4 regions of the Aquitalea sp. genome follow, and region 4 is predicted to be linked to each of the others. Evidence: predicted binding sites of a transcription regulator. Region 4 holds the regulator's gene; each other region holds the start of a gene.
The links. The regulator sigma-54, encoded in region 4, starts transcription at its own class of promoters, with help from an activator protein. The targets are predictions, from matches to a motif close to CTGGCACGCTTCATGCTT.
Positions count from the first base shown of each region.

Region 1: QVF59_RS03695 (pilin) is a predicted target of sigma-54. The motif match lies at 5,793-5,810, and genes of this name have one in related genera.
Region 2: QVF59_RS11560 (acyl-CoA dehydrogenase family protein) is a predicted target of sigma-54. The motif match lies at 5,605-5,622, and genes of this name have one in related genera.
Region 3: glnL (nitrogen regulation protein NR(II)) is a predicted target of sigma-54. The motif match lies at 1,928-1,945, and genes of this name have one in related genera.

Region 1 covers NZ_JASLFG010000010.1:11,056-18,924, reverse strand. The annotation lists gene ruvB (Holliday junction branch migration DNA helicase RuvB) at 1-123, shown strand, start outside; gene QVF59_RS03720 (glutamine amidotransferase) at 128-844, shown strand; gene QVF59_RS03715 (hypothetical protein) at 935-1,366, shown strand; gene proB (glutamate 5-kinase) at 1,442-2,560, opposite strand; gene QVF59_RS03705 (cyclic-di-GMP receptor FimW-related protein) at 2,639-4,138, opposite strand; gene QVF59_RS03700 (adenosylmethionine--8-amino-7-oxononanoate transaminase) at 4,304-5,653, opposite strand; gene QVF59_RS03695 (pilin) at 5,842-6,273, shown strand; gene QVF59_RS03690 (pilin) at 6,314-6,781, shown strand; gene QVF59_RS03685 (PglL family O-oligosaccharyltransferase) at 6,813-7,869, shown strand, end outside.
Region 2 covers NZ_JASLFG010000034.1:137,792-145,660, reverse strand. The annotation lists gene QVF59_RS11580 (GntR family transcriptional regulator) at 6-734, shown strand; gene QVF59_RS11575 (SfnB family sulfur acquisition oxidoreductase) at 907-2,163, shown strand; gene QVF59_RS11570 (acyl-CoA dehydrogenase family protein) at 2,223-3,455, shown strand; gene ribB (3,4-dihydroxy-2-butanone-4-phosphate synthase) at 3,610-4,290, opposite strand; gene QVF59_RS11560 (acyl-CoA dehydrogenase family protein) at 4,298-5,479, opposite strand; gene QVF59_RS11555 (acyl-CoA dehydrogenase family protein) at 5,888-7,096, shown strand; gene QVF59_RS11550 (sigma-54 interaction domain-containing protein) at 7,051-7,869, shown strand, end outside.
Region 3 covers NZ_JASLFG010000049.1:72,556-80,424, forward strand. The annotation lists gene glnA (type I glutamate--ammonia ligase) at 1-612, shown strand, start outside; gene QVF59_RS16810 (BLUF domain-containing protein) at 714-1,136, opposite strand; gene QVF59_RS16815 (DUF4124 domain-containing protein) at 1,406-1,882, shown strand; gene glnL (nitrogen regulation protein NR(II)) at 1,983-3,038, shown strand; gene ntrC (nitrogen regulation protein NR(I)) at 3,065-4,522, shown strand; gene QVF59_RS16830 (LysR family transcriptional regulator) at 4,534-5,460, opposite strand; gene metE (5-methyltetrahydropteroyltriglutamate--homocysteine S-methyltransferase) at 5,564-7,846, shown strand.
Region 4 covers NZ_JASLFG010000055.1:28,063-35,931, forward strand. The annotation lists gene QVF59_RS18180 (flavin prenyltransferase UbiX) at 1-126, opposite strand, end outside; gene rapZ (RNase adapter RapZ) at 213-1,055, opposite strand; gene hprK (HPr(Ser) kinase/phosphatase) at 1,036-1,992, opposite strand; gene ptsN (PTS IIA-like nitrogen regulatory protein PtsN) at 1,985-2,449, opposite strand; gene hpf (ribosome hibernation-promoting factor, HPF/YfiA family) at 2,570-2,893, opposite strand; gene QVF59_RS18205 (RNA polymerase factor sigma-54) at 2,965-4,386, opposite strand; gene lptB (LPS export ABC transporter ATP-binding protein) at 4,390-5,121, opposite strand; gene lptA (lipopolysaccharide transport periplasmic protein LptA) at 5,118-5,672, opposite strand; gene lptC (LPS export ABC transporter periplasmic protein LptC) at 5,662-6,222, opposite strand; gene QVF59_RS18225 (KdsC family phosphatase) at 6,219-6,743, opposite strand; gene QVF59_RS18230 (KpsF/GutQ family sugar-phosphate isomerase) at 6,762-7,742, opposite strand.

The DNA.
Region 1 (7,869 bases), on a different contig from region 4:
GACACCATCGAAGACGTGATCGAACCCTTCCTGATCCAGCAAGGCTATCTGCAGCGCACCCCGCGCGGACGGATGGCAACGGCACTGGCCTACACCCATTTCGGCCTGCCATTGAAAGACTAGGCATATGCAGAAAATCATCATCAAGACGGGCCGCACCTACCCGGCGCTGGCTGCCCAACTGGGCGATTTCGAAGACTGGATTACCCGTGAGCTGGGTGGTGAACCCGGCGACTGGCGCGTGGTAGATGTGCAGCAGGGCGAAACCCTGCCGCCGGTCAGTGAATGTGCCGGTGCGGTGCTGACCGGCTCGCCGGCCATGGTCAGCGACTACGAAGACTGGAGCGTGAGCACGGCCAACTGGCTGCGTGCCGCCATCGCCCAAGACATGCCGGTGCTGGGCATCTGCTATGGTCACCAGCTGCTGGCTGATGCGCTGGGCGGCCAGGTTGCCTATCACCCGCAAGGGCCGGAGGCTGGTGTGGTGGATGTCCGCTTGTTGCCAGCGGCGGCAGAAGATCCGATTTTTGCCGACCTGCCGCCCAGCTTCCCGGCTGCGGTCATCCACTGGCAGTCGGTCAGCATACTGCCGCCCGGTGCGGTAAGGCTGGCAGCCAATGATTTCGAACCCAACCATGCCTTCCGCGTCGGGTCGGCCTGGGGCGTGCAGTTTCATCCCGAGTTTGATACGGCAGCCATGGACGCCTATCTGGCACATCTGGCACCCACCTTACAAGCGGCAGGACAGCCGGCAGAACAGTTGCGCGCGCAACTGCGCCCGACACCGCAAGCGGCCGCCGTATTACAGCGCTTTGCCCGCCTGCTGCAGGAACAGGCTGCCTGAGTGGCAGCAGGCTGTGCCGGCACCGCACGGGTTGCTGGCAACTGATTGCTCTTGAGCCTTCTTGTTTTGGTATTCCAGAAAGGGAACATCATGTTTTATGCACTGTTTGTCGCCATTGTCGTGGTGGCGCTGGCCGCTTCGCTGGCGGTAGTGCGCTTCTTCGACCCCGCTGTCCATAAAATCCTGCAGCGCACGCTGGGACAGGATCTGGCAGATGCCTGGCGTCGCTACATCAGCTTTGCCATTCTGGTGGCGGGTATCTCTGGCGGGGTACGGCCTTGGAATCTGGAGCAATACCTGCCGCCATCAGCAGGCAAGGGCAGCACCCAGCTTGAAATTACCGGTGCACGCTGGCTGCTGGAGCTGTGGAATGCATTGACGGAAACCTTGCGCTCGATTGCGCTGATCATGCTGCTGTTTTTCCTGTGCTCGATGATGGCTTATGTGATTGCCCGCTCGCTGGAGCTGCGCCGTGCAAAAGAAATGCCAGCACAGACCTTGTCCGAGACTGATCAGGACTAGATCTTTGCCGTGTGCAGCAATGCATGAAAAAAGCCCGCATCATGCGGGCTTTTTTCAGCGGAAGCGTTGGTGGGATCACAGCGTAACCATATTGTCGCGATGGATCAGCTCAGGCTCCACCATATAGCCCAGGGTGGCTTCGATTTCGCGGGTGGTTTTCTTCATGATCAAGCGGGCCTCATCCGAGCTGTAGTTCACCAGACCACGGGCCACTTCCTCACCTTGCTGGTCGACGCAGGCCACGGCCTCCCCGCGCAGGAAGTCGCCATCAATGGCGGTAACACCCACCGGCAGCAGGCTGGTGCCGCGTTCGCGTACTGCCTGTGCCGCACCATGATCCAGTACGATGCGACCAGTCAACTTCAGATGGTCGGCCAGCCACTGCTTGCGCGCCGCCATGCGGTTGGTCGGTGCCAGCAGCTGGGTGCCGATGCCTTCGCCATCGGCCAGCCGTGACAGCACATCATGTTCGCGCCCGCAGGCGATGACGGTGGCGGCACCGCTGCGGGCGGAGCGTTTGGCGGCCAGAATCTTGGTGATCATGCCACCGGTGCCCACGCTGGAACCGACACCGCCGGCCATGTCTTCCAGCGTGGCATCGCCCGCCTGTGCCTCGTGCACAAAGACGGCGTCCGGGTGTTTGCGCGGGTCTGCGGTATACAGGCCTTGCTGATCGGTGAGGATGATCAGCGCATCGGCTTCAATCAGGTTGGTGACCAGTGCGCCCAGTGTGTCGTTGTCGCCAAAGCGGATTTCGTCAGTCACCACGGTGTCGTTCTCGTTGATGATGGGAACGACATTGAGGTTGAGCAGGGTGGTGAGGGTGCTACGGGCGTTCAGATAGCGGGTGCGGTCCGCCAGATCTTCATGGGTCAGCAGGATCTGGGCGGTTTTCAGGCCAAAGGCACGGAAGGCGGTTTCATAAGCCTGGCACAAACCCATCTGGCCGACGGCGGCGGCGGCCTGCAGCTCATGTACCCCCTTGGGGCGTACCGACCAGCCCAGACGCTGACAGCCTTCGGCAATGGCGCCGCTGGAAACCAGCACCACCTGTTTGCCGCGCCGCTTCAGTTCGGCAATTTCGGCAGCCCAGCGCGCCAGTGCGGCCAGATCCAGTCCCTTGCCATCATTGGTTACCAGGCTGGAGCCCACTTTCACCACGATACGGCTGGCGGCATGAATCACCGAACGCATACAAAATCCCCTGCAGGCAATGAATATCAAGCCTGTCAGTGTACCGCAAACTGCCCGGCCGTGGCGCAGTGACCGGGCTCAGAAATGGTCGCTGTCGCGATATTCCATCAGCTGGAAATGCGGTGACTGTTTGTCCAGTCGTGAGGTACGGATCAGTTCTTCACCCTTGTCGTTCCACAGGCGGAATTCACGCAGGCGGCTGAACAGTCGTCCCTGCATCAGCAGAAGGGCAGGACGACGCAGCAGGGGAATGGCTGGCAGATGCAAGGCAAATTGGGGGGCGTCGGCCGGGTGGGTGATGGTGGGGATGACCATCACCGCCTGAGGCTGGCTGCCAACGATTTCCACCCCGCATTCCACATCCACGCCATCGGGCAACAGCGATACCCAGCAGACCATGCACAGCTGTGCCGAGTCCGGCTTGCCCGGCTGGGTCAGCAGAATGGCCTCGCCGGCGCGCAATGTCTGCCCACGCGGCTGGCCGCGCAGCAGGTAGCCGGTGGCGCTCTGGTTCACCACCACGAACAGGCTGGGGGGCGGCGGGGCACGGGTAGTCGGTGGTGGTGCGGATTGCTCGTTGCCGTTCTGGATCCAGCTCATGCCGTTGCTGCGATACCAGATGGACGGAACGGTGGAAATCAGTTCGATCACTTCCTGAATGGGAAGCCGCTGGTGACGCCGACGGCGTGGCTGCTGCCATTCGGCGGCCAGCGACTGCAACAGGCTCAGCTCATCCTGGGTCTGGCTGGGATTGGTGCTGGTGTTCTGCACCTTGGTGAGTTGCTCGATGCTATGGGACAGCACGGTAATGGCTGGCGTGAGATCAAGCAGGTAACAGCCGGCGTCCAGGGTGTCTGCCTGGATGCGCATGAAGCGTGGCGGTTCGTCACGGCTGGCATCCACCAGATAACCGTGCGCCTGGCCATGGATGGCTTCTACTGGTATCAGACCGGCCTGGTGGGCCAGATCCATGATCAACTGCTTGGCTACCAGTAATTCCGGCATGGACAGCCGGTTGGTTGAGGTCAGCCCCAGCAGCAGAATCTGTCGGTAAATGGCCGCAGGAGAGTCGTCGTTTTCCAGATGCCGGTCCTGCCAGCCGCGTGCCAGCGCAAAGCTGTACAGCTGGTGACAGTCGTACCAGAAATGGGCCGGCGGAGGACTGTAGCTCTGGCAGCAGATGCTCAGCAACTGGCGGGCGGCCATCATGGTGTACAGCAGTAGTTCAATACGTTGCTGTTCCCGCTCAAGCAGGCCGCGCTTGGCCAGCCGCTCGGTCAAGGTCAGCTTGAAGGCGACGAAGACCGCCTCGAACAGGGCAGCGCCCAGCATGGCCAACTGGCGGGTGCGCGGTGCCGAGGTCAGGTCGGTCTGGATGATGTCGCTTTCCAGTGCCGGGTAGTAGCGGTCCAGCCCCTTCAGGTATTGCAGCAACAGCTTGTGGCGGTTGCCGACTTCCATGGGCGTGCGGCTGAGGCCGCGCAGGGCATCCAGCATCTGCCGACCGCATTCGTGCAGGTCGGTATACGGCAAGCGTTCTACCCAGCTGGCGACGCTGTCAGGGTTGGTATCTACCAATCTCGGATCCATATCCAGAGCGGGCAAGGCAAGCTGCATCGTGCATCCTATTGCAAGGCGGGTAAAACAGGCGGTGGGGAGCAGGAAAGCCGTGCTGAGCCACGCTTTCCCGCATCATGCATACGCCATGCTATTTGAATCAAGCCCGCCAAGGCAAGGTAATACTCACGGCAGGGCGGTTGCCGGCCCGGTCAACACATTGCTTTCTTGATGTAGCGCATCCAGCACAGTACAAGTGGCCTGGAACAGTTGCTCCATCTCCTCGGGTTGCATGACATAGGGCGGCATGAAATACACCGTTTTGCCAATGGGCCTTACCAGGCAGCCTTGCTTCAGCATGGCCGAGAAAAATGCCTGTGCAAAGTCCGCGCGTGGGCTGTCGACATCAAAGGCCCAGATCATGCCCACATGGCGGAAGTGTCGCACGTCGTCACGTGCTGCTAGCGGGGCCAGTATGGCGTTGAAGTTGGCTGCCAGTTCACGGTTGCGCACAATGATGTCTTCATCGGCAAAGATATCCAGTACCGCCAGCGCTGCGCTGCAGGCCAGGGCGTTGCCGGTATAGCTGTGTGAGTGCAGAAAGCCACGGGTGACATCATCGTGATAAAAAGCCTGGTAGATGGTATCGGTGGTCAGCACACAGGACAGTGGCAGGAAGCCCCCGGTAATGCCTTTGGACAGACAGAGAAAGTCCGGTTTGATGCCAGCCTGCTCGCAGGCAAACAGTGTCCCGGTGCGGCCAAAGCCCACGGCAATTTCATCGGCAATCAGGTGTACCTGGTACTGGTCGCACAGCCGGCGCAGCTCAGTCAGATAAAGCGGGTGGTACATCGCCATGCCGGCAGCGCCCTGTACTAGTGGCTCCACAATGATGGCGGCCATCTCCCCGGCCTTCTTGGCCAGCACGTTTTCCAGCGAGCGAATGGCTGCTCTGGCTACGTCTTCCGCACCTTGCCCCGGCCGGGCCAGACGGGTGTCCGGTGACGGCACCCGCACACCCGGCTTGAGCAAGGGCGCATAAGTGGCGGAGAACAGCGGGACATCGGTCACCGCCAGCGCACCGGCGGTTTCGCCGTGGTAGCTATTGTCCAGGCTGATGAAGCGGCACTTTTCCGGCTGACCGATGTTCTTCCAGTAATGAAAGCTCATCTTCAGGGCGATTTCGGTGGCACTCGCGCCATCAGATGCGTAAAACACATGGCCGAGGCCAGTCAGCGCCGACAGCCGCTCTGACAGCTCGATCACCGGCTTGTGGGTAAACCCGGCCAGCATCACATGCTCGACTGCATCCAGTTGCTGCCGGATGGCCTGCTTGATGCGTGGATGCCCATGGCCGAACAGGTTGACCCACCAGGAGCTGACCGCATCCAGATAACGGTTACCCTCAAAATCCTCCAGCCATACCCCTTCGGCACGGGCGACCGGAATGATGGGCAGGGTTTCGTGGCGTTTCATCTGGGTGCACGGGTGCCAAACGCTGGCCAGGCTGCGTGTCAGCCAGTCCTGATTGCTCATGGGATCTCCTGTAAGCATGAATGGCAGGATGCTAACACAGGCGCTCATGCCGCTTCGAACTGACAAAAAACGTCACATGATGACGTGCTATGCAGGGTGAGGGATGGAGCACAGCCATGAAAACAAAGGCTGCCGCTACTTGGCACGCTTTCTGCATTATGTAGCCCATGCATACCACGGAGAGGGGCATGCGACGCAATAACGGTTTTACCTTGATTGAACTGATGATAGTGGTAGCCATCATCGGCATTCTGGCTGCAGTTGCATTACCCTTTTATCAGCAGTATGCAATTAGGGCAAAAGTAGCTGAGGGTTTGACTGCTGCAGATTCAATAAAATCATCAGTTGCCGAATCTTATTCGGCAACTGGAGAGTGGCCATCAACCAATGCATCCGCTGGTATTAGTTCTTCAACTAGCTATGCAACAAAATACATGGACTCAATCCAGGTAGTGGCTTCGGGTAGTGCAAGTGCTGTAGTAATAAACTTTAATAGCTTGACCGTTGCGCCGAATTTTTCGGTTATTCTTCAGGCAAGTTTGGGTAGTGGCTCTATCGTTTGGAATTGTACAAGTAGTACAACGCAGATGGCATACTTGCCTACCAGTTGTAGACCATAATTTTATTTGCGAGAAATCGCCTTTTTATGAGGATTTTAAGATGAACAAGCAAATTCAACAGGGCTTCACCTTGATTGAGCTGATGATTGTGGTTGCCATCATTGGTATTCTGGCAGCTATTGCAATTCCGGCTTATCAGGATTACACCAAGCGTGCACAGGTTTCTGAAGGTTTGGCATTGGCCGCTGCCGCGAAGACCGCACTGACTGAGTTCTATGCCAGCAACGGCACTTTCCAATCTGGTACGACAGATGTTGATAACACTGCTAACAGTAACAAGTATGGCTTGCCGCTGAATACCGATATTAAGGGTAATGCTGTTAATAAGGTTACAGCTGGTAGCTCTGGCTCAAGCAAAGCAACTATTACTATTGAATACAATCAGAAAGTAGCATCAGGTGCCCAGCTGGTACTTACCGGCACTGCTGGTAGTGGTGGTGTTGCTTGGGTGTGCGGTATTGGTAACACAACGATGCAGAATAACTGGGTTCCATCTAACTGCCGTTAATTGGTAAATGACCATAATAAAAAGGGAAGCAATGCTTCCCTTTTTATTTATTATCTATATGAAAAAAAATATCGAAATAATAATATTGGTAATGTGCGGGCTGTTGTTTACGGTCCCATTTTTCAATTTCTATCGCTATGCGCCCTTGGGTGATTGGGTGACCGATGGGTCATTTATATGTCTGGTTGGGTTGCTGTTTTTGCTTACAGTTCGCACTGAGTGGATATTGGGTCCCGCAGCAGCGGCATTAATAATGCTGATACCCGTGCAACTGGTTTCTGGCGGTATTTTTGATGGTTTTGTTCAAATCTGTGTAATTTTTATTATGTTTCTTCTGGCGCTCAATGTGTCGGGAATTCGTAGTAAAATATTGAGTAATTTTAGATGGCTGGCAGCAGTAGTATTACTCACTTCCCTAGTGCAGGCGCTGATTGCGTATGCCCAGTTTTTTGGCCTCGCCCGATATTTTCATGGTTTTATTGTTTATGCTATGCCGCAAGATAGGCAGATCTTCGGTAATTTTGGGCAGCGCAATCAGTTTGCAAATTTTATGGCATGGGGTGTAATTAGTGCCTGCTATCTGTATGCGATAGGTAGCTTAAGAAAAGTTGCCTTTGGTAGTGTATTGGTATTAATAGTGTTGACCATGACATGGTCTGGCTCACGGACTGTCATTGTTTACGCGGCAGGAATGTTTGTGCTGGCGGCATATTGGTATGGCCGTGCCAAGAGTGATGCTGTTGTAAAACGCATGAGCCAAGCAGTTTTGATAAGTGTTGTGTTAATTATTTTACTGCAACTCTTTAGTCACCAGCTGGTAGGGCTGCTACGTTTTTCAGGTATCCCTGTCGAAGCAAACAGCGGCTTTGATCGTTTCATGGAAGCTGGTTTTGGAGCACGCCGTAGAGTGGAGTGGACCAAGGCGTGGATGATATTCAAGGAACATCCCTGGTTTGGTGTCGGGCTTGGCGGCTATGCATATGGTTCTGTATGGTATGAAGCATTTGCAGGCCTGCCCAAGGTTCCGGAGAGCGTTTTGTTTACCAATTGCCACAATCTGATATTCCAGTTGTTGGCAGAGACTGGTC
Region 2 (7,869 bases), on a different contig from region 4:
CGCCCATGACCACATTAGCCACGCCCCAGGCCCTGCATGCCCGCATCCGCGAAAGCCTGCGCAGCCAGATTCTCAGCGGCCACTACGGCCAGCACGACAAACTGCCATCGGAAAAGCAGCTGATGGAAAGCTTTGGCGTCAGCCGCATCACCGTACGCCATGCGCTGGGCGCACTGGAACAGGAAGGCATGATCTTCCGCATTGCCGGCAAGGGCTGCTATGTGGCCAAGAGCAAACCCGCCCAGACCCTTACCCGGCTGCAAGGCTTTGCCGAGGCCATGCACAGCCAGGGCTATGCCGCCTGCAACCGGGTGCTGAGCCTGCAAACCCTGCCCGCCAGCGAAACCGTGGCCCAGGCATTTGGCGTGGCCGTGGGCACGCCCATGGTGGAGCTGCGCCGCCTGCGCTATCTGGACAATCTGCCGGTGTCGTTGGATATCAGTTATTTCACCCAGGAACTGGGGCTGCGGCTGGCGCGTGAAGACCTGGCCAGCCGTGATGTGTTTCACATTCTGGAAAACGACTACGGCCTGCCGCTTGGCCATGCCGACCTCAGCATAGAAGCCACACTGGCCAGCGCAGAAGAGGCGCAGCTGCTGGATGTGGCACCCGCTGCCCCGCTGCTGGCCTTGCAACGCATGACCCGTGGTGCCGATGGCGCCGGGCTGGAGCTGGACTTCATCCGCTACCGTGCCGACCGCTTCCGCTACCAGTTGCGCGTGGAGCGCAATTAAGCCCGCGGCCATCAGCGCCCCCTGCTGCGCTGGCAGCAGCCAGCCAGCACACTTGTGCTGATTTACAGCAAAAAGCCGTGTTTTACGGCGTAAAACCACGCATTTTGTCAGGCACGCTTATTGCCATTCCTGTGGCATCCCCGGGTATCCGGACTTACACAAGGAATGTGCGATGACTACCTCCCTGGCCGGCCACGAGGCCGTTCGTGTCAACTCTCCCGAGCCTTTCGCCGCCCGCCCGCGCCCGACCTCCCCGGCGCACATCATCCGCGACGATGCCGAAGCCATTGCCGTGGCGCGTCAGCTGGCCATCCGCTTTGCCCACGACGCCGCGCTGCGCGACCGCGAAGGCCTGCTGCCGCTGGCCGAAGTGGACGCCTACTCGCAAAGCGGCCTGTGGGGCATCAATGTGCCCAAGGCCTATGGCGGCGCAGGCGTGTCCTACGCCACGCTGGCCGAGGTCATCAAGATCATTGCCGAGGCCGACTCCAGCATCGCCCAGATCACCCAGAACCATCTGGCCATCAACCTGCATATCGCACTGGATGGCAGCGAGGCGCAAAAGCAGGAACTGTTTGGCCTGGTATTGCAGGGCTACCGCTTTGGCAATGCCTTCTCCGAACTCAACAGCAAGACGGTGGCCGCGTTTGAAACCCGCTATTCCATCGACGGTGATACCACCGTGGTGAATGGCGAGAAGTTCTACACCACCGGCGCACTGCTGGCCCACATCGTGCCCATCGTGGCGGTGGGTGAAGACGGCCTGGGCGCACTGGTATTTGCCGACCGCGACACCCCGGGGCTGAGCGTGATCAACAACTGGTCCAGCTTTGGCCAGCGCACCACCGCCTCCGGCGGCGTAAAGATAGAACAGGTACGCGTACCGGCCAGCCGCGTGCTGCCGATTGCCGCCTTCGATACCCCCACCGTAGCCGGGCCGGTGTCGCAAATCATCCAGGCGGCAATTGACGGCGGCATTGCCCGCGCCGCGCTGGCCGACACCATCGAGTTCATCCGCTCGCAAAGCCGCCCATGGCTGGACAGCGGCAAGGACAAGGCCGCCGACGACCCGTTTACCGTTTCGGCCATCGGTCTGTTGGAAATCCGCCTGCATGCTGCCGAAGCGCTGCTGGAAAAGGCCGGCCGCCTGATCGACGCCGCCCTGGCCCAGCCGAATGAAAACAGCGTGGCACTGGCCACCGTCGCCACCGCCGAAGCCAAGGTGCTGACCACAGAAATTGCCATCGAGGCCAGCAACAAGCTGTTCGAACTGGCCGGCACCCGCGCCACCCTGATTGCCCACAATCTGGACCGCCACTGGCGCAATGCCCGCGTGCACACCCTGCACGACCCGGTGCGCTGGAAGTACTTCCACATCGGCAACTACTACCTGAACCACATTGCGCCGCCGCGCCATCCGTGGAACTAAGCCATGACCGGCAGTGCAGCACTGCCGGTATTCGCCAAATCGCCAAACAGGAAACAACCATGAGCCAACACACCCTGCCGGACGACCTGTCCACCGGCACCGACTACGAAACCCTGGCCCAGCGCTTTCGCCCCATCTTTGCCGAAATCGCCCAGACCGCCCTGCAACGCGAACGCGAGCGCAAGCTGCCGTACGAGCCGATCAACTGGCTGAAACAGGCCGGTTTTGGCGCGGTGCGCGTGCCCAAGCAATATGGCGGGGCCGGTGCCTCGCTGCCGCAGCTGTTCCAGCTGCTGGTGGAACTGGCCACCGCCGACTCCAACCTGCCGCAAGCGCTGCGTGGCCATTTTGCTTTTGTCGAAGACCGCCTGAATGCCCCGGCAAGCCCGGAACGCGAAGTCTGGTTCAAGCGTTTTGTTGCCGGTGAAATTGTCGGCAATGCCTGGACCGAAATCGGCGAGGTCGCCGTGGGTGAGGTCATTACCCGTGTCAGCCGCCAGGGCGACAAACTGCTGCTCAATGGCCGCAAGTTCTACAGCACCGGCAGCATTTTTGCCGACTGGATCGACGTTTACGCCCAGGTGGATGGCACCAACCAGGACGTGATTGCCGCCATCCGCACCAGTGACCCCGGTGTGACGCAAAGCGACGACTGGGACGGCTTTGGCCAGCGCACCACCGGCAGCGGCAGCACCGTGTTTGCCAACGTGACGGTGGAAGCGGAAAACCTGATCGACTTTGCCAGCCGCTTCAAATACCAGACCGCCTTCTATCAGCTGGTATTGCTGGCGGTGCTGGCCGGCATCGGCAAGGCGGTGGAACGCGATGTGGCGCAGCACGTGCGCGACAGAAAGCGCGTGTTCAGCACCGGCAATGCCAGTAGCGTGAGTCAGGATGCGCAGATCCAGCAGGTGGTGGGTGAAATCTCCGCCCTGGCCTATGCCGCCGAAGCCACCGCCATCCGCGCCGCCCACCCGGCCCAGCGCGCTTATGAAGCCCGCTTTGGCAACGATGCCGCGCGCGAACGCCAGGCTAATATCGACGCCGAGCTGGAATCGGGCAAGGCGCAGATCGTGGTATCCGAACTGGTATTGCGTGCATCCACCCAGCTGTTCAATGCACTGGGCGCATCGTCGGCCCGCGCCGAACTGCTGCTGGACCGCCACTGGCGCAATGCCCGCACCGTGGCTTCGCACAATCCGCTGATCTACAAGGCGCGTATTGCCGGTGACTGGGCCATCAACGGCACCGAACCGCCTTATGTCTGGCAGATTGGCCGCGGCAAGGCCTGATGGTTTTACGAATTGGATAATGACAAGGCCCGCGCTTGCGGGCCTTTTGCATGACTGTCACGCGGTGCAGATTATTGACAAACCCCTCTCGCTTTCTGCACCAGCAGCCTGACACCCGCCGTGGCGGGTGCAGGAGGCAGTACGGCGGGCCAGCTCAGGCCGCCACACCCAATGGCGAACTAGCCTCCAGCGCCGCCATTTCGGTACGTTCGCGATAGGCAATCAGATCGGCAATGGTGATGATGGGCAGGCCATGCTGACGGGCAAAGCGCAGCAGCTCCGGGCGGCGCGCCATGCTGCCATCGTCATTGACGATTTCGCACAGCACCCCGGCCGGGGCCAGCCCGGCCAGCCGCGACAGGTCAAGCGCCGTCTCGGTGTGCCCCGGGCGTGCCAGCACCCCGCCCGGCGCATAGCGCAAGGGGAAGATATGCCCCGGCCGAGCAAAGTCGCCAGCCGGAATGCGGCTGTCCGCCAGCGCCCGCAGCGTGGCGGCGCGGTCGGCCGCGCTGATGCCGGTACTGGTGCCGTGCAGGTAGTCCACGGTCACGGTGAAGGCCGTGCGCTGCGATTCATTATTGCTGCTCACCATCAGCGGCAGTTGCAGCTGGTCCAGCCGCTCGCCGGTCAGTGCCACGCACACCACGCCGCTGCTGTAGCGCACCAGGAAAGCCATCTGCGCGGCGGTGATTTTCTCGGCGGCCATGATCAGGTCACCTTCGTTTTCACGGTCGGTATCGTCCACCACCACGGCAAAGCCACCGGCGGCAATGGCGGCAATGGCTTGTTCCACACTGTCAAAATCGTCTTCAACTGCTTGCAGGTTCTGGGTCATTTGGGTCTCAGGAATAAAACGAGGGGGTCGGGTACTGGCCATTCACTGCCCAGTCACCCAGCTCTTGCAGCTTGTAATCCAGCGGGTCGTGCAGGCTGTGCACGCGCAAATTGCGCCAGAAGCGGTCCAACCGCAGGGCGGCGCTGGTGGCGCGAGCGCCGGTCACGTCGAAAATGCGGCTGGTCAGGTCCAGCCCGCTGCGGCTGGCATGCACCTTGGCGGCGGCAATCTGCAAGGCCAGCTGACCACGGCCTGCCTCATCCAGCGCATCGCCCTGCTGCCAGGCGGCATCCAGCTGGTGGCCGGCGTGGTCGGCCAGCAAACGCGCACCTTCCAGTGCAGCCTGGAATTCACCGTAATGCAGCAGGGTGTAAGGGTCCTTACTGGCCGATTCCGCCAGCGAGGCGGGCCACAGGCGGCGCTGCTCCAGCGTATAGCGCCGGGCTTCGGCCACTGCGCCTTCGGCAATGCCCAGATAGATATTGGTGAGGATCAGCTGGGCAATCAGCGGACGCAGGCAGGCGCGTGGTGTGGATAGCGGGCCGGGTTGCAGCAGCAGCTCGTCCGTACCCACCCACACCTGGTCGAAACGGGCAGAGCCGCTATCGGTCTGGCGCTGGCCGATATTGTCCCAGTCCTGATGAATGTGGACGCCGGCCCGGCGGGTGGGAATCACGGCAATCAGCAAACCGCCCTGCCCGGCGCGCAGCGCCGAGGCCAGCAGCATGTCCGAGTCGGTGGCGCCGGAGCAGAAACTCTTGTCACCGGTAAAGCGATAGCCGTCACCTTCCGGCGTGGCCTGGGTACGGGTATCCAGTGGATTGAGGGCATTACCCCAGAACCAGCGCTCGCGCACGGTCAGCTCGAACCAGGGCTGCCACTGATCGGGCCGGCCGAACAGCTGGGCGGTGGCCAGCAACAAGTGCTGGAAGGCAAACACATGGGCCACCGAGCTATCCACCCGCGCCAGTTCGCGCACGATGTGCAAGGTGGTGCTCCAGCTCTCGCCCAGGCCGCCGAATTCGCGCGGAATGATCAGGCCAAGCAGCCCGCTGTCGCGCAGCGCATCGCGTTCGGCCTTGGGGGTGCCGCCTTGCTGGTCACGCGCAATGGCTGTGCGGGCAAAACGGCTGGCCAGTTCGCGGGCAATGGCCAGCGGGCTGTCGGGCGCAATGGATGAATCAGCCATGCTGCCTCCTGCTCTGGCGATACGACTGGCCGCCTGATGAAACATTTTTGCTGCTGAATAAATGAATAAGCATGAAATTACCTGCGGCTGAAATTAAACCGGGTGCGGTTTTGCCAGACAGGCATTAGCAGATTGCATGCCAGGCAATTCAGCCTCATTCAGGCTGAATCCGGCCAGTAATTGCTGCTGCAGCAGCAATTCATTCATCAGCGCTGCTGCCAGCCCAGCAGCCAATAAACACCGTGCTGCACCAGCAGCAATATTCAAAAACGGATATCGGCTGCCATCTGCCGCTAATTCGAATTCTGCATATATTCCTGATAAATCCTTGGTTTACAGCAGCTGATTGGCGCGGTTAAAACTGTCGCCAATGTGCCGCATAGCACAACCTGATAAAAGGATGACCGCTTGAACCTGCCTCACCACCTGCTGGCACCCTCGCCCACCGCCAGCACACCCGCCTCGGCCCTGCTGCTGGCGCAGCAACTGGCTGCCCAGTTTGCGGCTACCGCAGCAGAGCGCGACCATGCCGGCGGCACGCCCAAAGCAGAACGCGACGCCATTCGCGCCAGCGGGCTGCTGGGCCTGTCCATTGCCAGCGAGCTGGGTGGCCTGGGTGCCAACTGGCAGCAAACCCTGCTGGTGGTGCGCGAATTTGCCAAGGCCGACAGTTCGGTGGCGCATGTGTTTGCCTTTCACCACCTGATGCTGGCCACGGTGGAGCTGTTCGGCCAGCCGGAACAATGGCAGCCCTGGCATGAAATCACCACCCGGCAAAACTGGTTCTGGGGCAATGCCCTCAACCCGCTGGACGAGCGCACGGTCAGCCGCCGCTTTGACGGCTGGCATGAGTTTTCCGGGCAAAAGAGCTTTTGCTCCGGCGCGCTGGATTCGCAAATGCTGGTGGTTTCCGCCCGTCAGCAGCACAGCGGGCAATTGGTGGTGGCGGCCATTCCCACCGGCCGCAGTGGCATCAGCGTGCAGCAGGACTGGAACAATATCGGCCAGCGCCAGACCGACAGCGGCAGCGTGAATTTCGAGAAAGTACGCATTGAAAACAATGAAGTGCTGGACAATCCCGGCCCGCTCACCACGCCACGCTCCTGCCTGCGGCCTCTGCTGGCGCAGCTGATTCTCACCAATATCTACCTGGGCATTGCCGAAGGCGCGTTCGAGGAGGCCCGGCACTACACCTTGCACGAGGCGCGCCCCTGGCGTGCGGCACAGGTGGACCACACCCACGAAGACCCATACATCCTTGGCCATTACGGCGAGTTCTGGGTGGGGCTGGAGAGCGTGCGCGCCCTCACCGACCGTGCCGGCAACAGCATGGTGGCGGCGCTGGCACGGGGTGAGGCACTGACACAGGACGAGCGTGGCGAAGTGGCCATGCACATTGCCGCGGCCAAGGTGGCCGCCACCCGGATGGGCCTGAACCTGGCCTGTCAAATGTTCGAGGTCACCGGCGCGCGCGCCACCCATGCCGGACTGCGTCTGGACCGGCACTGGCGCAATCTGCGCACCCACACCTTGCACGATCCGGTTGATTACAAATTAAAGGAGTTAGGGGAATGGGCTTTGATTCGCAACTATCCGACACCGACGTTTTATTCCTGAAACCCGCATCGGCCCGCAGGGCCGAGCCAGCACAAGGCCCGGCCATGCCCCTGATCACCCTGCCTAACCGGCAAAGCCTTACCACTTCCATCCGCGCCACGGCACAAGTGTTCGAGGACCCGCTGTCCACCGCCCTGCTTTCCCGGATACAGCTGATTGCCCCCAGCGACGCCAATGTGCTGATCATCGGCGAAACCGGCACCGGCAAGGAGCTGATTGCCCGTCATGTGCACGCGCTGAGCCAACGGGCCGACCAACCCTTTGTGGCCGTCAATTGCGGCGCGTTTTCCGAATCACTGGTGGAAAGCGAACTGTTCGGCCATGAAAAAGGCGCATTCACCGGCGCGTTTGCCGCCAAGCCCGGCTGGTTTGAAGCAGCCAATGGCGGCACGGTGTTTCTGGATGAAATCGGTGACTTGCCGCTGAACATCCAGGTGAAGCTGCTGCGCATCCTGCAGGAACGCGAGGTGGTGCGGCTGGGCTCGCGCAAGCCCATTCCCATCAATGTGCGGGTGATTGCCGCCACCAATGTGCGACTGGAAGAAGCCGTGGCCGCCGGCCATTTCCGCGAGGACCTGTTCTACCGCCTGCGGGTGGCCCATCTGGCCCTGCCCGCCCTGCGCGACCGCCCCGGCGACATCCTGCCGCTGGCCCGGCATTTTGTGGACGAATACCGCCAGCGCCTGGGCTATGGCGATGTCGCGCTGCATGCCGATGCAGAGCGCAAACTGCTGCAACACCCCTGGCCGGGCAATATCCGCGAACTGGAAAAC
Region 3 (7,869 bases), on a different contig from region 4:
TCCGGCATGCACGTTCACCAGTCCATCTGGAAAGACGGCAAGAACCTGTTTGCTGGCGACGGCTATGCTGGCCTGTCCGACACCGCCCTGTACTACATCGGCGGTATCATCAAGCACGCCAAGGCTCTGAACGCCATCACCAACCCGGGTACCAACTCTTACAAGCGTCTGGTTCCGCATTACGAAGCCCCGGTAAAACTGGCCTACTCCGCCAAGAACCGTTCCGCTTCCATCCGTATCCCGCACGTTGCCAATCCGAAGGGCCGTCGTATCGAAGCCCGTTTCCCGGATCCGCTGGCTAACCCGTACCTGTGCTTCTCCGCACTGCTGATGGCCGGTCTGGATGGTATCCAGAACAAGATTCACCCGGGCGATGCCGCTGACAAGAACCTGTACGACCTGCCGCCGGAAGAAGACAAGCTGATCCCGACCGTGTGCGCCAGCCTGGACGAAGCCCTGGCGGCCCTGGACGCAGACCGCGACTTCCTGACCCGTGGCGGTGTGTTCTCCAACGAATGGATTGACGCCTACATCGAATTGAAGATGCAGGAAGTAAACCTGACCCGCATGACTACCCACCCGGTAGAATTTGCAATGTACTACTCGCTGTAATCAGGTTTGGGTGTCTCTTGACGCCTTGCCAGATACAGAAAACCCGCACAAGCAGCGCTGTGCGGGTTTTTTCATGGCTGCCAGCTGCCACTTGGGAGCGCTCAGCCCGGTAGCCCGGCAAAAACCTTGAGCATGGCCAAACCATCTTGTGGCGCAACGACCAGCTGGCTGACATCAAATCCCGGGTCGAACACCGGGGCAAACTGGGGAAAGCGCGCCAGCGCCTCTGGCTGCGGTATATGGAAACCCATATACCACTGGGCAAACTCGCGTTGCTTGCATTCACTGCGAAACAGGGACTCCACCTGATGATGGCGCGGATCAAGGCTGATTCTCCTGAAAGCCGCTTCCACCACGTCAGCTTCACCTTCCAGCAGCTGCAAGAAACAACCATCGCGGTATAGCAACAGGCCAGTGATCTGCCTGGCCTGATTATTGGCCACAGACTTGTCCAGGATTACCGTCAATTCAGCAGGCGACAGGGCCGTGGTGGCTTTGCTGGAATAAAGCAACTGGATCAGCATGAGCAAGCTTTCTGTAAAATTACAAGGTGATGGCCTGAACGGATGACTGCAAACATTTCCTCATTCACCTTCTGCATGAATACCGGACATCAAATCCAGTCACATGGCATGCCATTGGCACGACGTGAAGCCGGACCGCATGATGACACAATCAGGATGATATGCGGCATGACTGCAGTGGCATTGTTGTCATGCAGATGTGACGCGAGCCAACCTTTTGCTTATCATAGTGTCACGTCCACCCGTTTTCACCGCAGATGCCCGACACCATGAAAACCCTTGCTTTCTGCCTGCTGCTGACCTGTGGCCTTGCCCATGCCGAGGTATACAAATACATCGACGCCAATGGCAATGTCACCTTCACCAATGTGCCGATCAAGGGAGCAAAGCCCATGCACCTGGCACCGCTATCAACCTATGGCAACAGCAAGCCACACACGTCGGGCAGCGGCAAGCCTGCCTCGACACCGGACGGCTATCCCAGTGTGGACAACGGTACCCAGACCAAGCGGGATGAAGGCCGGCGCAAGATTCTGGAAGGCGAACTGGCCAACGAGCAAAAGGCGCTGGCTGATGCACAAAAAGCCTATACCGACGGCGCAGCCACCCGCAACGGCGATGAAACCCGGAACTACCAGAAATACCTGGACCGGGTACAGAAGCTGAAGGACGCGGTAACCGATCGGCAGAAGAATGTGGATGCACTACGCCGCGAATTGGGGCAATCTGCATCTTCCGCACAATAATGGTGCATAATTAAGGCCGATTTCGTGCATTCGCTGTGCTCTGGCTTGGCGTGCTTATTGCTAATAGCTTCAGGCACAGCCCCATCCGATTCGGAGCACCATGAACTCTCCCAGCTTTGCCGGCCTGGAATTACTCGACACCCCGGTGCTGATTGCCCACGCCGACGGCAGACTCGAGTTTGCCAACCCCGCCTGTGAAAACTTGCTGGCCATTGGCCGGCGTGAGTTGCTGCGCCACTCGCTGTTCGAGTTGCTGCAAGACAGCCCCGCCTTGCGCCAGGCACTGACCACCGCCTTACAACATAACTCCAGTTATATCGAGCACGATCTCGAACTACGCACTCCGCATGGCGAGCAGCCGCTGCACATTGCCCTGTCTGTCACCCCCATTGATGCCGAAGGCCGACTGGCGCTGGTAGAGCTGCGGCCACTGGACCAGCAACTGAAAATTGCCAATGAAGAGCGGCTTTTGCTGCAACAGCAGGCCAATCGCGAGCTGATTCGTAACCTGGCGCATGAAATCAAGAATCCGCTGGGGGGAATCCGTGGGGCCGCCCAGTTGCTGGAACATGAGCTGTCCGACCGCCCCGAGCTGAAGGAATACACCGAGGTCATCCAGGAAGAAGCACTGCGCCTGCAGTCACTGGTAGACCGACTGCTGGCTCCACATCGCCGTCATGTGCGCAGCGAAATCAATATCCACGAAGTACTGGAGCGGGTACGCAGTATTGCGTTGGCCGAGTATCCGCAGGGCCTCACCATCCGCCGCGATTACGACACCAGCCTGCCGCATATGGTGGCCGACAAGGAGCAGCTGATCCAGGTGGTGCTCAATATCGTCAAGAATGCCATCCAGGCCATGAAGGCCACGGGGGAGGTGATTTTGCGCACCCGTGTCGCCCGGCAAGTCACGCTGGCACGGAAGCGTCACCTGCTGGCATTAAAATTGCAGATTGTCGACAACGGCCCCGGCATTCCGGAAGAAATCAGGGATCACATTTTCTATCCCCTGGTCACCGGACGCGCCGAAGGCACTGGTTTGGGGCTGACACTGGCCCAGGCCTATGTACACCAGCATGGCGGCAGCATCGAATTCGAATCCCGCCCCGGCCAGACTTGCTTTACCGTGATGCTGCCCTTCAGCAACACGGATTGAACCCAATAACAGAAACGAGGGCTGCTATGAATAACCCGGTGTGGATCATCGATGACGACAAGGCCATCCGCTGGGTACTGGAAAAGGCGCTCGGCCGCAGCGGCATTGGCTTTGACAGCTTTTCCAGTGCCGATGACGCACTCAACGCCCTGTACGACAACACGCCGCGCGTCATCATTTCCGACATTCGCATGCCGGGGACGGACGGCCTGAAATTCCTTTCCAAGGTAAAGGCGGATCATCCGCAATTGCCGGTCATCATCATGACCGCGCATTCCGACCTGGACTCCGCCGTTGCCGCCTTTCAAGGTGGTGCCTTCGAATACCTGCCCAAGCCCTTTGATGTCGACCAGGCGGTGCAGCTGATTGAGCGCGCACTGGCGGAAAGCAATAGCCAGATCGAAGCCACCGGCGGCGTGGAAGCCATGCCGGTGCTGCTAGGCCAGGCCCCTGCCATGCAGGACGTGTTCCGCGCCATTGGCCGCTTGTCGCAATCGCACGTCACCGTGCTGATTACCGGCGAATCCGGCACCGGCAAGGAGCGGGTGGCCGAGGCGTTGCATCGCCATTCGGTGCGTTCCAGCAAGCCTTTCATTGCCTTGAATACCGCGGCCATCCCCAAGGATTTGCTGGAGTCCGAACTGTTCGGCCATGAAAAAGGCGCGTTTACCGGCGCCCTGGCCACCCGTCGGGGTCGTTTTGAAGAGGCAGAAGGCGGCACGCTGTTTCTGGATGAAATCGGCGACATGCCCACCGAGTTGCAAACCCGCCTGCTGCGCGTGCTGTCGGACGGACACTTTTACCGCGTGGGCGGCCATGTGCCGATCAAAGCCAATGTGCGGGTGATTGCCGCCACCCACCAGAACCTGGAAGACCGGGTCAAACGCGGCCTGTTCCGGGAGGACCTGTTCCACCGCCTGAACGTGATCCGCCTGCGTCTGCCACCCTTGCGCGAACGGCGCGAGGACATCCCGCTGCTGACCCGCCATTTCCTGGCCAAGAGCGCCAGCAGCCTGGGTGTTGAGCCCAAACGCCTGACCGAAGCGGCCATGGAAGTGATCAAGTTCCACAGCTTTACCGGTAATGTGCGCGAACTGGAAAACCTGTGTCAGTGGATTACCGTGATGGCACCGGGCCAGCAGGTGGAAGTGGGCGACTTGCCCGCCGAACTGCGCGAACCGGAAGCCGCGGCACCAAGCACCGAGAGCGATGGCAGCCCGGTGATCAGCAGCGCCGTGCACGTGGTGGACTGGACGCTGGGGCTGGCCGAAGAAGTGGCACGCCGACTGCGCGCTGGTGAAGTCGGCATCATCGACGACCTGACCCGACGCTTTGAAGAAAGCTGCATCCGCACCGGGCTGGCGCACACCGGTGGTCGCAAGGTGGAAGCAGCCCACTTGCTGGGCTGGGGCCGCAACACCCTCACCCGCAAGATTCAGGAACTGGGCATGGAGGGGCATGACGAACATGCCGACCATGTCTAGGCCCTGACTGCTTAGCCGGCCAATACGGTCAAGCCGGGGAGCGTGGCGAAGCTGCGCTCCCGTACCGTGGCCAGAAAATCCCGCATGAAGGCAAGCGGCGCATCCTCGCTACGCACCGCGGCATACAACTCGCTGCGCAGGCCCTCATCGCCAATGGTACGCGCCACCACATAGCCCTTTTCCAGATAAGGCCGTACCGCCCAGTACGGCAAGGCCGCCACCCCGCGCCGACTGGCCACCAACTGGATGATGGCCACCGTCAGCTCGCTGCTGCGCCGTGGCGGGTTCACCCCGGCGGGCAACAATACCTTGCGCCACAAGTCCAGCATGTCATCCGGCACCGGGTACTGGATCAGCGTTTCCCCGGCGAAATCCGCCGCCTGCCACACTTTTTTGTCCGCCAGCGGATGATCCCGCGCCACGATGCCCACCATCTCGTAGGCAAACAGAGGGTGGTGCACCACGCCGGCTTGCGGCTCCATTTCCGACACGATGGCCAGATCAGCCCTTTGCGTCAGCAGCAGGCTGACCGGGTCGGCATGAAAGCCGGACACGATGTCCAGCTCCACCGCAGGCCAGTGCTGACGGTAACTGTCCATGGCCGGCATCAGCCAGTCAAAACAGGTGTGACATTCCACGGCAATGCGCAATTCACCGGCATCCCCTTCGCGAATGCGCGCCACATCACGCTCGGCCGCCGCCACACGGCCCAGCAGCTCATGCGCCAGTGTCAGCAGGCGTTCCCCCGCCAGGGTAAAGCGTAGCGGCTGGCTTTTGCGTTCAAACAGAGGCTGCTGATAGTAGGCCTCCAGCTGCTTCAGTTGATGCGACAAGGCGGACTGGGTGAGAAACACCCGCTCTGCCGCCAGCGACACGCTGCCGGTTTCCTGCAAAGCAATCAGGGTACGCAAGTGACGAAGTTCCAGCACGGTTGGCAGGCCTCAATACATGAATATGATTAATGCAGAACAATAAAATTATGCGTTTGAATCATACAACAAAAACCACCATGCTGGAGCCACTGACAACAAGGAGCCCCGCATGACCACACTGCACCTGAGCGGATTCCCGCGTATCGGCACCAAGCGCGAGCTGAAATTTCTGCTGGAAGACTACTGGCAAGGCAAAATTGACGAACAGGCACTGCGGCAGGGAGCGCGTGAACTGCGCCAGCGCCATTGGCTGCTGCAAAAGGGTGCCGGCATCACCCTGTCGCCGCTGGCTGACTTTTCCCTGTACGACCACGTGCTGGATGCGCAGATTCTGGTGGGTGCCATCCCGCCCCGCTTCGGCTTTGACGCGGCCACCATCAGTCCTGAACAGTATTTCCAGTTGGCACGTGGCAACCAGCAACAACCTGCGCTGGAAATGACCAAATGGTTCGATACCAACTACCACTACCTGGTGCCGGAATGGCATGCCGACACCCGCTTTGCCGCCAACCCGGCGGTCTTGCTAAGCCAGCTGGCCGAGGCGCGTGCACTGGGCATCCGGACCAAACCGGTGCTGATCGGGCCGGTCTCCCTGCTGTGGCTGGGCAAATGCAAAGGCGGGGATTTTGACCGGCTGCAACTGCTGCCCGCACTGCTGGCCTGCTACGAAAACATACTGCAACAGCTGTCCGCAGCCGGCGTGTCCTGGGTACAACTGGACGAACCCATCCTGGCACTGGACTTGCCCGCCGACTGGCTGCAGGCCATCGCCACCGCCTACCAGCAACTGGCTGCCACCCCGCTGAACATCCTGCTGGCCACTTATTTTGGCAGCGTCGCAGACCACTGCACCCTGCTTAGCTCGCTACCGGTGGCCGGCCTGCATCTGGACCTGGTACGCGCACCGGAACAGCTAGCGGCCTTCGCCGCTCATTGGCCGGCAGACAAGATTCTTTCCGCCGGCATCGTGGATGGCCGCAATATCTGGCGCAGCAATCTGTCCGCCCAGCTGGCACTGCTGGAGCCACTGGCCGGACAACTGGGCGACAGGCTGTGGCTGGCCCCCAGTTGCTCGCTACTGCACTGCCCGGTAGATGCCGCCGCCGAAACCACCATGGATGCCGACATCCGCAGCTGGCTTGCTTTTGCCGTACAAAAGCTGAATGAGCTCAAGCTGCTGCAGCGTGCTCTGGAACAAGGCCGCAACAGCATCGTGCATGAACTGCAGGCCAGCGACCATGTGCAGACCCTGCGCCGCAACAGCCCGCTGACGCATCGCCCGGCAGTGCAGGACAGGCTGGCCACCCTGCCGCCGGGTGCCGACCAACGCCGCAGCCCCTTCGCCAGCCGGGCAAAGCAACAGCAGGACTGGTTGCAGCTGCCCCTGCTGCCCACCACCACCATCGGCTCCTTTCCGCAAACTGCCGGCATCCGCAGCGCCCGTGCCGCCTTCAAGCGCGGCGAACTGTCTGCGGCGGACTATCAACAGGCCATGCAGCAGGACATCGCGCTGGCCATCCGCCGCCAGGAAGCGCTGGGCCTGGATGTACTGGTGCATGGCGAGGCCGAGCGCAACGACATGGTGGAATACTTTGGCGAACAACTGGATGGCTTTGTGTTCACCCAGCTGGGCTGGGTACAAAGCTATGGCAGCCGCTGCGTCAAGCCGCCCATCATCGTGGGTGATGTGGCACGGCCGCAGGCCATGACCGTCGGCTGGGCGGTTTACGCGCAAAGCCTGACGCAACACCCGGTCAAAGGCATGCTCACCGGGCCGGTCACCTTGCTGCAATGGAGCTTTGTCCGTGACGACCTGCCGCGCAGCACGGTGTGCAAGCAAATTGCCCTGGCATTGAATGAGGAAGTACTGGAGCTGGAAAATGCCGGCATCCGCATCATCCAGATTGACGAACCAGCCATCCGGGAAGGCCTGCCGCTGAAAAAAGCCGATCAGGCAGACTACCTGCGCTGGGCGGGTGAAGCCTTCCGGCTATGCAGCTGGCGGCTGGATGACAGCACGCAGATTCACACCCATATGTGTTACTCGGCCTTTGGCGACATCCTGCCGCAGATTGCCGCCCTGGATGCCGACGTGATCACCATTGAAACCTCGCGCTCGGACATGGCGCTGTTGCAGGACTTTGCCCGCTTCCATTATCCCAACCAGATCGGCCCCGGCATCTACGACATCCACAGCCCGCGCACGCCACACACTGCCGATATGGAGGTCCTGCTGCACAAGGCCTTGCAGGTGATTCCGGCCAGCCGCTTATGGGTCAACCCGGATTGCGGCTTGAAAACCCGCAGCTGGCCGGAAGTGGAAGCCGCGCTGCAAGGCATGGTAGCTGTGGCAAAAACGCTGCGCCAACAGCTGGCCGCAACGGCAGACTGACCACCATCTATTGCAATTTGTAA
Region 4 (7,869 bases):
TGCGGCTTGGGAGTACAGCACCCATACGCGTACGCCTGCGCTGATGAGGCTATCAACCAGGCGCAGGCCATAGGGCAGGCCGGAGGCACCAGTAAGGGCAACGGTGACGGTTTGTGGGGTTTGCATCAGTATTTCCATGTGCGGTCAGCTGGCTATCCCGTCTGGATCTTGCACGGGTTGTGCCAAAGATGTGCAGCCTGCCAGCAGGCGGATCAGGACTCGCGGAACAACTGACGATGGCGAATCAGAACCTGTTCGGCCGGAAAGGCACGCGACAGTTGTTCGGCAATGTAGACCGAACGGTGCTGGCCACCGGTACACCCGATGGCGACGGTCAGATAGCTACGGTTTTCACGGCTGAATTCGGGCAGCCATTTGGCGATCATGCACCTGATGTCTTCAGCCATTGCCGCGACCAGCGGCTGCTGACCGAAAAAGTCGATGATGGGCTGGTCGCGTCCGGTGAAGGGGCGCAGCGCCGGGTCGTAGTAAGGATTGGGCAGGCAGCGTACATCAAACACAAAATCGGCATTAAGCGGTACGCCGTGCTTGAAACCGAAGGATTCGAAAATAATGGTCAGCCGGCTGCTGTCTGCTTCCACCAGCTGCTTGATAGCGGTTTTCAGTGCGTTGGCAGACAGTTCGCTGGTATCAATGCGGATACCCATTTCCTGAATGCTGGCCAGCAGTTCCTGTTCGAGCTGAATGCATTCTTCCACGGTGGCACCGATACCAGACAGCGGATGGCGACGGCGGGTTTCGGAAAAACGCTTGACCAAGGTTTCGGGTTTGGCTTCCAGAAACAGCAGTCGCACATCCACGCCCTGCTGGCGCAGCTTGTGCACTTCATCCGGCAATGCACCCAGCGACGGGCTGGAGCGGGTATCCACACTGATGGCAATCTGCTTGTAGCCATAATCGGCATAGAGCGACATGGCTTCATGCAGCATGGTGGCCGGCAGATTGTCCACGCAGTAGAAGCCGGAATCCTCCAGGGCGCGCAGGGCGATGGACTTGCCGGAGCCGGACAGGCCGCTAATCAATATCAGGCGCATTTTCCTGATCCCTGAGGAAGTTGGTGTGGCGTTCAATGAATTCACGGGTACTGTCGATGCCGCGCAGCTGCAAGATGTAATTGCGCACTGCAGCTTCGACCAGTACCGCCAGGTTACGGCCCGCAGCAACCGGCAATACCACCTTGCGTACGGTGACGCCGATGATGTCCTGGGTTTCCGACTGGATATTCAGCCGGTCCAGTGCCTGCATTGCCTGATCGTTGGCCTTGACCAGGTGGATAATCAGTTTTAGCACTTTTTTCGGGCGAACTGCAGTTTCACCGAATATGGTGCGGATGTTCAGAATGCCAAGGCCACGAACTTCCAGAAAGTCACGCAGAAGTGGCGGGCAGCGGCCTTCCAGAGTTTCCGGGCCGATGCGATAGAGTTCGACGGCATCATCTGCCACCATGCCATGGCCACGGGAAATCAGCTCCAGTGCCAGCTCGCTCTTGCCCATGGCCGAGTCGCCCATGATCAGCACGCCGATTTCCAGCACGTCGAGAAAAACCCCGTGCAGTACGGTGGATACCGCCAGCGCGCGAGCCAGATAGATGCGCAGTACATCCATCAGGTAGGGGCTTTCCAGCGGTGTGCTCATCAATGGCACATTATGGGTGTGGCAGTAATCGCGCAGCAGTTTGGGTACTTGCTGGCCATTGGCTACCATCACCACCGACATGGTCTTGTGGAACAACTGGTCCAGCGCCGTTTTGGCGGCAGACTGTTCCAGCCGGTTCAGATAATCGACCTCAGCCAGGCCCAGAACCTGGACCCGGTTGGGGTGGATGAAGTTGAGGTGGCCTACCAGCGCCAGTGTCGGGCGTTGTTCATCATTGCCGATGGGGCTGTCCGCGCCGCCGGTTCCTGCAACCCAGGTCAGGTTGAGCTTTTGCTGATTGTCCTGATACAACCGGCGCACGGTAATGCTAGGCATTGTTGGTATTCCATCCGGTAAGCAGCTGGTATAGATCGGCACGCGATGGCGCACTCAGCAGTTGCTCACGCAATTGTTTGCTGGAGAAAAGCTGGGCCAGTTCTGACAGAACCTGCAGATGCAGATCAGTTGCCTGCTCCGGAACCAGCAGTACAAACAGGCTTTGCACGGGCTTGCCGTCCGGGGCATCGAAAGGAATGGGGTTTTTCAGGCGGATGAACACGCCTGCAGCTTCCTTGAGCCCTCTGGCCCGGCCATGCGGAATGGCCACGCCCTGGCCCAGGCCGGTGGAGCCCAGTTTTTCCCGGGCAAACAGGCAGTCGAAAATTTCACTGCGCGCAATGCCGTGGGTATTTTCGATAAGGAGGCCCACCTGCTCGAAGACACGTTTCTTGCTGGCGACATCCAGGTCCGGAAGAATGTGGTCCTGTGTCAGGATTTTGCCAATCAGGCTCATAGGAATGTATGCACACGGCTACAAAAACTGGCCAATTCTACGTTGCCTTCATCAAAATGAAAAAGGCTCCGTGCAAATAAAAACGGGAACCCGTGGGTTCCCGCATCGTCGGTCAGGTGATTACAGGGATGCTTCCGGCTGAACTTGCGGAGTTGCGCGGTGTTCGCTCTGTTTTTCCTTGTGCTTGAGTACCTGTCGATCCAGCTTGTCCATCAGCGCATCGATGGCAGCGTACATGTCGGAGTCGGTGGCTTCTACGTGGATATCCTTGCCGGAAAGATGAACGTTGACTTCCGCTTTCTGTACCAGCTTGTCCACCGACAGGGTGACGGTGACGTCGATCACGTGATCGACATGGCGGGTGATACGTTCCAGCTTGCTTTCCAGAAATTCACGGATTGCCGGGGTTACTTCGAGGTGGAGACCGGTTACTTTGAGGTTCATACCCTAACTCCTTCTTGTGTTGACTGCCCGGTCGGGTCGGCCGGGCGAGCGGATATTCTTCAAGACACGCTTTACAGTGCCTTGCGCAGATTGACCGGCGGTATCTGCATAGCTTCACGATACTTCGCAACGGTGCGTCTTGCAACCTGTATCCCTTGCTTGCCCAGTTCGTCGGCAATGGCGCTGTCCGAAAGCGGCTTGGCTGTGTTCTCACCATCGATCATGCGACGGATATGGGCCTTGATGGCGGTGGCTGAGCATTCGCCGCCGCTGTCGGTTTCCAGTGCGCTGCCGAAAAAGTATTTCAGTTCGAACAGGCCGCGAGGGCAGAGCAGGTATTTCTGGGTGGTGACGCGTGACACCGTGGATTCATGCAATCCCAGCTCGTCTGCAATGTCACGCAGGATAAGCGGGCGCATGGCCACTTCACCGTGTTCAAAGAACGCTTGTTGCCTTTCGACTATAGCTTCTGACACTTTCAGAATGGTGTCAAATCGTTGCTGGATGTTCTTGACCAGCCACTTGGCTTCTTGCAGGCGACCGGTCAGTTCGCCTGCTGCGCTGCGGTTTTCCGACAGCATCTGGGCGTACAGCTGGTTGACGCGTAAGCGCGGTACCGCCCCGTTATTGAGTTCGGCCACCCAGTGGCCGCGGCGTTTGCGTACGGTGACATCCGGGATGACATAGTGCACGTCTTCGCCGCCGAAACCGGCGGCGGGGTGGGGAGTCAGTCGGGCGATCAGTTGCTGTGCCTGGCGGATGGCTTCGTCATCCGCGCCCAGTATGCGCTTGAGGCGGGTGTAGTCCCGATTGCCGAGCAAGCTGAGGTGCTCTGCCACGATCTTGCATGCCAGGGCATGGCCAGGCTCTTGGTGCGGCAGGCGAGCCAGCTGCAGGCTGAGTGATTCGGCAAGGCTGCGTGCGGCAATGCCTGCAGGGTCGAACTGCTGCAGCAGGCGCAGGCCAACCATCAGTTCGTCGCATTCCAGTTCCAGTTCCAGCGGCAGATTGCTGGCCAGTTCTTCCATGTCGATGGTGAGAAAGCCGTTATCGTCCAGTTCTTCAATCAGCAGCTGTACGATGGCCTGATCCCTGGTGGGCAGCGTCAGCTCCCCCAACTGGGCCAGCAGATGTTGGCGCAGGCTGACCGGGCAGGGGACATTCAGCATGGGGTCGAACTCATCGTCACCGTCGTTGCGCCGGCTGCCACTGCCCCAGTCGGTCAGCTCGCCGCTGCTTTCGCTGTGGCTGTCATTGTCGCTGCTGTCGGATGTGGGGGTGGTTGATTCTTCGTTGCTGCTGGCGGACTCGGTGGCGGGGCCTTCCTGCGCGGGCAGGTCGTCGCCGCGTTCCAGCATGGGGTTGTCCAGAAGGAAGCGCTCTACCTCGGTTTGCAGGTCAAGCGTGGACAGCTGCAGCAGCTTGATCGACTGCTGCAGTTGTGGAGTGAGGGTGAGTTGCTGTGAAACCCGGAGCTGTAATGACTGTTTCATGGTTTACAGGTGGAAGTGCTCGCCCAGGTAGACCTGGCGCACTTTCTCGTTGTTGACCAGTTCTTCCGGTTCGCCGGATGCCAGTACCGAGCCATCGCTGATGATGTAGGCCCGGTCGCAGATGCGCAGGGTTTCCCGGACATTGTGGTCGGTTATCAGTACGCCGATGCCACGCTGTTGCAGGAAAGTGATGATTTTCTGGATGTCGATCACGGCAATCGGGTCGACACCGGCAAAGGGTTCGTCCAGCAGGATGAAGCGTGGGCGGGTGGCCAGTACCCGGGCAATTTCCACCCGGCGTCGCTCGCCGCCGGACAGGGCCAGCGCATTGCTTTCGCGCAGGTGAGCGATGTTGAGGTCGTCCAGCAGCAGGCTCAGTTCCTTCTCCAGCTTGTCGCCCTTGTAACCGGCAATTTCCAGCACTGCGGTAATGTTTTCCTCTACCGTCATCTTGCGGAAAATGGAGGCTTCCTGCGGCAGATAACCCAGGCCAAGGCGGGCGCGCTGATGGATGGGCAGATGGGTGATGCTGCTGCCATCCAGCGTGATTTCGCCTTCATCGGCACCGATCAGTCCGACAATCATGTAAAAGCTGGTGGTTTTGCCGGCACCGTTCGGGCCAAGCAAACCGATGACTTCTCCACTCTGGATCTGCAAGGCGACGTCTTTGACCACCGTGCGTTTCTTGAAGCGCTTTTTCAGCCGCTCCACTTTAAGGATGCTGGGGCCGCTCATTGCGCGCTTCCGTCGGTTTTTTTGGCGGCAGGGGTGTTGTCCCTGGGCTTGGGCTGGATGATGGCAGTGACACGGCCACCATTGCTGCTGGCCCCGCTGCTGACGTCATACATTTCGGTTTCGGTGTTGTAGGTAATCACATTGCCGATGACCAAGTCGTTGCCACGCTTGACGCGGGCGTTGCCGGTCAGCACTGCGGCGTGGGTGACGGTGTTGTAGTCCAACTGGTTGGCCTGGCCTTCGATCCATTCGTTCTTGCCATCCATTTTCTGGCGGAAGACAACTTGGCGGCCGGTGGCCTGCATGGTCTGGTTCCCCTGCTTGTCCTGGGTGACGGTGGCGCGGTCGGCATTCAGCTTGAGTGTACCCTGAATGATGATGACATTGCCCTGCCATACCGTGACGCCCTTGAGCTGATCGAGATTGCCGCGGTCGGCACTGATTTCGATGGGTTTGTCGCGGTCAGTCTTTTCGGCATGGGCAGTCTGGAGGGCGCACAGGCCTAGGGCCAGCCAGGCCAGCCGGATGAAGCGGCGGCAGTTATTTTTCATAAGTGACCTTTGCATTGGACAGCAGCTGCAACTGGCCGGCCTGCTGTTCGTAGATGAAGCCGACGGCGCTGCCGGTCGACTTGCCGTAGTAGAAGTGGCTCAATGCCGCGGACTGGGCGATATGGCGTACGGTGTCGATGCGCATATTGCTGCTGAGCACACGGGTTTCCTGTTGGGTACCGGTGGCAGGCTGGATCAGTGTGACTTTCTTGTCGAACAGCACCTGCTTTGTCTTGCTGTTGTACCGACCGCTCTCACCGATGGCGTGATAGGCCAGTGTGCCGTTCTTGTAGCTTTGCAGGTCTGGTGCCTCGAAATATGATTCGGTGCGGTCAGGGTATTGCCACATGCGGCTGGCAATCAGTTTTTCCTGCAACATTCCCTTGGGGTCGAAGCGGGTGGCCATGACGTTATCGGCCACGACCTCGGGCTTGTTGGGGTCAAGTTCGCGCTTGTTGGGCTGCCAGCGTGACACGGCGTCCAGCCAGACGGTGAGCAGACCGGTAATCAGCACCAGCAGGATGGGAAACAGACGGTGCGAACGGATCATGCCAGGTACCGGGCCAGGATGGCGTCAAAGCTGCCCTGTGCCTGCATGATGAGTTCGGCCAGCTCACGTACTGCACCCTGTCCGCCGGGAAAACCGGTGACATAGTGCGCGTGCTGGCGCACCAGGGTGGGCGCTGCCGGGACGGCCACAGCCAGGCCGACGCGGCGCAGTACCGGCAGATCGATGAGGTCATCCCCGATGAAAGCGCATTCTTCCAGGCTGACAGCGGCTTGTTCTAGTAGTTGGTTCAGGGCTTCCTGCTTGTTGTGGATGCCGCCGAAATAGAAGTCGATGCCCAGCGCCTGGGCACGATGCTCCACGCAGCGATCGGCCCGCCCGGAGATGATGGCCAGGCGCACGCCGGTGGATTGCAGCAGCTTGAGGCCAAGGCCGTCCTGTACGTAGAAGGATTTGCTTTCTTCGCCCTGGGCGTTGTAGTAGATGCGGCCGTCGGTGAGGACGCCGTCCACGTCCATGATCAGCAGCTTGATCTTGCGGGCTTGTTCGGTGATGGCTTGCATGGGCTTCCTTGTTGGCGGCTAGACGACGCCGGCCTTGAGCAGATCGTGCATGTGGATGGCCCCGGCCAGCTTGCCGTCGGCATCCACCACCAGCAGGCTGGTGATGCGGCGTTGCTCCATCAGGTGAACCGCCTCGGTGGCCAGCTTGCTGTGCAGGATGGTTTGCGGGGCGGGGCTCATCACCTGGTCGATGATCAGATCGTAGATATTGCCGGAACGTTCCAGCGTACGGCGCAGGTCACCATCGGTATAGATGCCCTTGATGACATTGTCAGCCGTGGCAATGGCCACCATGCCAAGGCGCTGGTGCGACATTTCCAGCAGCGCATCCTTGAGCGGGGTGCCGGGCAGGACCCGTGGCAGTTCGTCGCCGCTGTGCATCAGGTCTTTGACATGGACCAGCAGGCGACGACCCAGACTGCCGCCCGGGTGGGACAGGGCAAAGTCTTCCGGGCCAAACTGGCGGGCATCCAGCAGGGTGACGGCCAGGGCATCGCCCAGGGCAATCTGCACCGTGGTGCTGGTGGTGGGGGCCAAGCCCAGCGGGCAGGCTTCCTTTTCCACCTGGGTATCCAGCAGGATGTCGGCTTCGCGGCCCAGCGAGGAGGCGGGATTGCCGGTCATGCCGATCAGCACCAGCCCCTTGCGCTTGAGTGCCGGCAGCAGGGCCACCACTTCGCCCGATTCACCGGAGTTGGACAGCGCAATGACCACATCCTGAGCGGTAATCATGCCCAGATCGCCGTGGGCTGCCTCGGCTGGGTGTACGAAAAAGGCCGGGCTGCCGGTGCTGGCCAGGGTAGCGGCAATCTTGCGGCCCACGTGGCCGGATTTGCCCATGCCGGTGACGACGATGCGGCCGGTGCAGGCCAGAATGGCATCGACAGCGCGCAGAAAATCGCCATTGAGTCGACGGGACAGGGCCAGAATTGCATCCGCCTCGGTCTGCAGTACTTCACGCGCCAGATCGAGCCGGGAGCTTGTTTGAGCTTTTTCCATAGGGGAAAGTATATCAAAGGTTATAATCGCTGGAGGCAGAAGCTGGTGCATCTTTTGCTTGGTGTCTGATTTCGTGCGCCGTTGCCGGATGGTTTTTGCCCGCGTCCGGGTCATGCTTTATGCTGTC